Regions from separate parts of the Microbacterium sp. PF5 genome, predicted to be linked through region 1. Evidence: predicted binding sites of a transcription regulator. Region 1 holds the regulator's gene; the other holds the start of a gene.

What was found. The regulator HspR, encoded in region 1, represses chaperone genes until heat shock. The targets are predictions, from matches to a motif close to AAGTTGAGTCNNNNNGACTCAACTT.
Region 2: a site for HspR is predicted at 1,264-1,288, ahead of DW297_RS18435 (ATP-dependent Clp protease ATP-binding subunit). Genes of this name have one in related genera too.

The regions. Positions count from the first base shown of each region.
Region 1 is NZ_SSDQ01000034.1:18,538-20,924, forward strand. Features, by position in the region: gene DW297_RS01295 (ATP-binding protein) at 1-245, shown strand, start outside; gene DW297_RS01300 (DoxX family protein) at 250-690, opposite strand; gene DW297_RS01305 (heat shock protein transcriptional repressor HspR) at 802-1,215, opposite strand; gene DW297_RS01310 (DnaJ C-terminal domain-containing protein) at 1,250-2,233, opposite strand; gene DW297_RS01315 (nucleotide exchange factor GrpE) at 2,241-2,387, opposite strand, start outside.
Region 2 is NZ_SSDQ01000174.1:30,503-32,889, forward strand. Features, by position in the region: gene coaBC (bifunctional phosphopantothenoylcysteine decarboxylase/phosphopantothenate--cysteine ligase CoaBC) at 31-1,230, shown strand; gene DW297_RS18435 (ATP-dependent Clp protease ATP-binding subunit) at 1,352-2,387, shown strand, end outside.

The DNA.
Region 1 (2,387 bases):
CCGACGTGGTGTTCAGCGTCGACGTGCGCGTCTCGGCGGACGAGCTGCGCGCCTACATCCGCGACACCGCGCCGCCCGCCCCGATCGACTGGGACACCGTGTCCATGCCGGGCGAGGACAGCGAGAGCGGGCGCGGCCTGGCGCTGTCGCAGGCCGCGCTCGACGAGTTCCGGCACGTGCCGGGCGACGCCGGAAACACGTGGGTGCTGGTGCGGCGGGTCGGCGTCGACCGGGGCGAGGGCTGAGCGGTCAGGCGAGCCAGGCGGGAGCTCGGCCCCGCAGCACGGCCCCGTCGATCGAGAAGCGCCCGGCACCGGTGAGCGCGAGGGCCAGAGCGGCCGCGCCCAGCACGGCCACGAACTCGTAGCCGCCCTCGCCCACCCAGAGACCGGCGGGCAGGTGCACGAGCACGAGCGCGACCAGCATGTCGATCGCGAGCACCACGCCGACCGGGCGGGTGAACAGCCCGAGCATGAGCAGGATGCCGCCGATCAGCTCGACGAAGGCGACCACGGGCGCGGCGATCTCCGCGAACGGCACCCCCATGCCGGCGAAGCTGCCGACGGTTCCGGGGATCGTGTACTCGAAGATCTTCTGGGCGCCGTGGGCGGTGAAGATCGCACCGGTGACGACCCGGAGGATCAGGAGTCCCAGCGAGGGGGCGGGGCGGTGGGCAGTGGTGTTCGTCATGAGGAGTTCTTCCGTCGTGGCAGGACACCCGCGCGCGGCGCGGACCAGGGGGTTCCCTGCCCCCACGCTAGAAACAGCGGCTTTCCATCCCCTGAACGTGTCGGGCGCAGGTCACGCCGAGCCGCGCGGGTGCCACAGCACCAGCTCGGTCGAGCGACGCAGTCGTCGTCCGCCGGGCATCGGGACCACGCCGGACGAGCCGGCCGCGAACACCCGCACGCCCGGGCGGTTCTCCCGCTCGGCGCGCAGCGCGGCCTCGAGCGCGACGACGCGCCCGCGCAGCATCCGGTTCTCGTCCTCCAGGTCGAGGAGCTTGGCGATCGCGGGCAGGCTCATCCCCTCGGAGGAGAGCTGCGCGACCTCCCGCAGCTGCTCGATGTTCCGCGACGAATACCGCCGGGAGCCGCCCGGCGTGCGGCCGGGCACCACGAGCCCGATGCGGTCGTACTGGCGGAGGGTCTGCGGGTGCAGGCCCGACAGCTCGGCGGCGGCGGCGATCGCGAAGACGGGGGTGTCGGCGTCCATCACGCACTCCACCCCCGTCCCTCGGCGTTCGCACTCATCGGCGGGCCTTCGCCATCAACTCCGCCCGCGGGTTCTCCTGCGGCTCCAGCTGCTGGAACTTCTCCAGCGCCTCACGCGCGGCGTCGTCGAGGTGCGTCGGCACCGCGACCTGGAGCTCGGCGAGCAGGTCGCCCGTGCCCTTGGAGGTCGCGACACCGCGGCCCTTGACGCGCAGCACGCGCCCGGACGGAGTGCCAGGGGCGACGCGCAGCTTGACCACGTCACCGCCGAGCGTCGGCACCTCGATGGTGGCACCGAGCGTGGCCTCGGTGAACGTGACCGGCACGACCACGCGGAGGTTGAGGCCGTCGCGCGTGAACACGGGGTGCGGTCGCACCGTGATCTGCACCACGATGTCACCGCTCTCCCCGCCGTCCGGCGACGGACGACCCCGGCCACGCAGCCGGATCTTCTGCCCGTCGGCGACGCCCGCGGGGATCTTCACCTTGAACGGCTTGCCGTCCTCACCCTGCAGCGTGATGGTCTCACCCTGCACGGCAGTGGTGAAGTCGAGCGTGGTGCGCGCGGTCACGTCGGCGCCGCGCTGCGGTCCGCCGAAGCCGCGGAACCCGCCGCTCGGCTGACCGAACCGGCCGCCGCCGAAGCCGCTGCCCTGCCCCTGGTTGAACATCGCGAAGATGTCCTCGAAGTCGGCGCTCTGGCCTCGCCCCTGCTGTCCGAACCGGCTGAAGACGTCTTCGAACCCGCCCGCCCCGGAGCCGCTGGCCGTGAAGCGGGCGCCCGAGCCCATGGCGCGGATCTCGTCGTACTCCTTGCGCTGCTCGGGGTCGGAGAGCACCGAGTAGGCCTCGCTGATCTCCTTGAACTTGGCCTCGGCCTTCGCATCGCCCTGATTGGAGTCGGGGTGATACTTGCGCGCGAGCTTGCGGTACGTCTTCTTGAGGTCAGCGTCGCTGACGTCCTTCGTGACCCCGAGGGTCTTGTAGAAGTCCTTGTCGAACCAATCCTGGCTGGCCATCGATCACCTACTCCGCAGGGACGGCGACGACGACCTTCGCGGGACGCAGCTCGACGTCGCCCAGGCGGTACCCCACCTCGACGACCTCGAGCACCGTGGCCTTCTCGACGCCGGGGGTCGGCTGCTGGAAGATGGCCTCGTGGCGCTGCGGGTC
Region 2 (2,387 bases), on a different contig from region 1:
GGCGGGGGCGGGCTGGGGCAGAATCGAGACGTGAACATCGTGGTGGGGGTCACGGGCGGCATCGCCGCCTACAAGACGGTGCACCTGGTGCGCCTGCTGACGAAGGCGGGTCACGACGTGACGGTGGTGCCCACGGCGGACGCCCTGCGTTTCGTGGGGCTGCCGACGTGGGAGGCGATCAGCAGGCACCCGGTCACCACGAGCGTGCACGACGATGTGGCGAAGGTGCGCCACGTCGCGCTCGGGCAGGCCGCGGAGCTCGTGGTGGTGGCGCCCGCGACCGCCAACACGCTCGCGAAGATGGCCGCCGGGCTGGCCGACGACCTCCTGGGCACCACGCTGCTCGCGACCGAGGCGCCGGTGCTGGTGGCCCCGGCGATGCACGCGGAGATGTGGCGGCACCCCGCCACGCAGGCGAACATGGGAACGCTCCGTGAACGCGGCGTGCACGTGGTCGGTCCGGCCGACGGCGAGCTGGCGGGTGGCGACAGCGGTCCGGGGCGGATGGCGGAGCCGGAGGAGGTGTTCGCGGCGGCGCAGACCCTCCTCACGCCCGGCGACCTCGCCGGCGTCCGGGTGGTGGTGTCGGCGGGTGGCACGCGCGAGCCGATCGATCCGGTGCGCTTCCTCGGCAACCGTTCCAGCGGGCGGCAGGGGGTCGCCCTGGCCGCCGAAGCCGCCGCCCGCGGCGCCGAGGTGACCCTGGTGGCGGCGAACGTGGCGGGCGACGTGCGTGAGGCCGCGCGGCATCCGGGCATCCGGGTGGTCACGGTCGGCACGGCCGCGGAGCTGTCCGCCGCGATGGCCGAGGCGGCCGCGGACGCTCAGGTCGTGGTCATGGCGGCGGCGGTGGCCGACTACCGCCCGGTCGAGGTGTCGGCGCGCAAGCTCACGAAGGACACCGGGGGCGTGCCGCCGATCGAGCTCGTGGAGAACGAGGACATCGTCGCCGGGCTCGCGGCCGCTCGGCGCGCGGGGCAGCTCGTGATCGCGTTCGCCGCGGAGACGCCGGAGGACGAGGCCGAGATGCTCGACCGTGCCCGCGCGAAGCAGCAGCGCAAGGGCGTCGACCTGCTGGTGGTGAACGAGGTCGGCTGGGACCGCGGCTTCGAGCGCGCGGAGAACACCGTGCACATCCTCGGTCCTGGCGGTACCGCGGCCGGCACCGCGTCGGGGTCGAAGCGCGAGGTCGCCGCCGCGGTCTGGGATGCCATCGTCCGGGAGAGGTGACGACGGGCTGGAGGCACGACCCCCGGAATGGTAAACTTGAGTCAACACGGCTCAACTTTTTATCCCGTCCCCGGACTTCGGCGGCGGGGCCGACCAGAAGGAGTACCTCCAGGAGGAGCGCATGACCACCCCGCAGACCGGATCCCCGAACCAGGAACAGCAGTCCGCCCTCGAGCAGTTCGGCATCAACCTGACCGACCGCGCCCGCGAGGGCAAGCTCGACCCCGTCATCGGACGGGACAGCGAGATCCGACGCGTCAGCCAGGTCCTCACGCGTCGCACCAAGAACAACCCGGTGCTGATCGGCGAGCCCGGCGTCGGCAAGACGGCCGTCGTCGAAGGGCTCGCGCAGCGCATCGTCGCGGGCGACGTGGCCGAGTCGCTGAAGGACAAGGAGCTCGTCACCCTCGACATCTCCGCCCTCGTGGCCGGTGCCATGTACCGCGGGCAGTTCGAGGAGCGGCTGAAGCAGGTGCTCAAGGAGATCACCGAATCGGACGGGCGGGTCATCACCTTCATCGACGAGCTGCACGTGCTCATGGGCGCGGGCGGCGGGGAGGGCTCCGTCGCGGCCTCCAACATGCTCAAGCCGATGCTGGCCCGCGGTGAGCTGCGGCTCATCGGCGCGACCACGCTCAACGAGTACCGCGAGTTCATCGAAAAGGACGCGGCCCTGGAGCGCCGGTTCCAGCAGGTGTACGTGGGAGAGCCCTCGGTTGAGGACACGATCGCGATCCTCCGCGGCCTCAAGGGTCGCTACGAGGCGCACCACGGGGTGACGATCTCGGACAGCGCCCTCGTGGCGGCCGCCGCCCTGTCCAACCGGTACCTGCCCGCTCGGCAGCTCCCGGACAAGGCCATCGACCTGATCGACGAGTCGATGTCGCGGCTCAAGATGGAGATCGACTCCTCCCCGGTCGAGATCGACCAGCTCAAGCGTCAGGTCGACCGGCTCAAGCTCGAGGAGCTGGCCCTCAAGCGCGAGAAGGATGCCGCCTCGAAGGAGCGCCTCGGGGCGCTGCGCGAGCACCTGGTCGAGCTGGAGAAGGAGCTCGCCGGCCTCGAGGCCCGCTGGGCGCGCGAGCGTCAGGGGCTCAACCGGGTCGGCGAGCTGAAGAAGCAGCTCGACGACGCCGTCACCCAGCGCGACCTCGCGA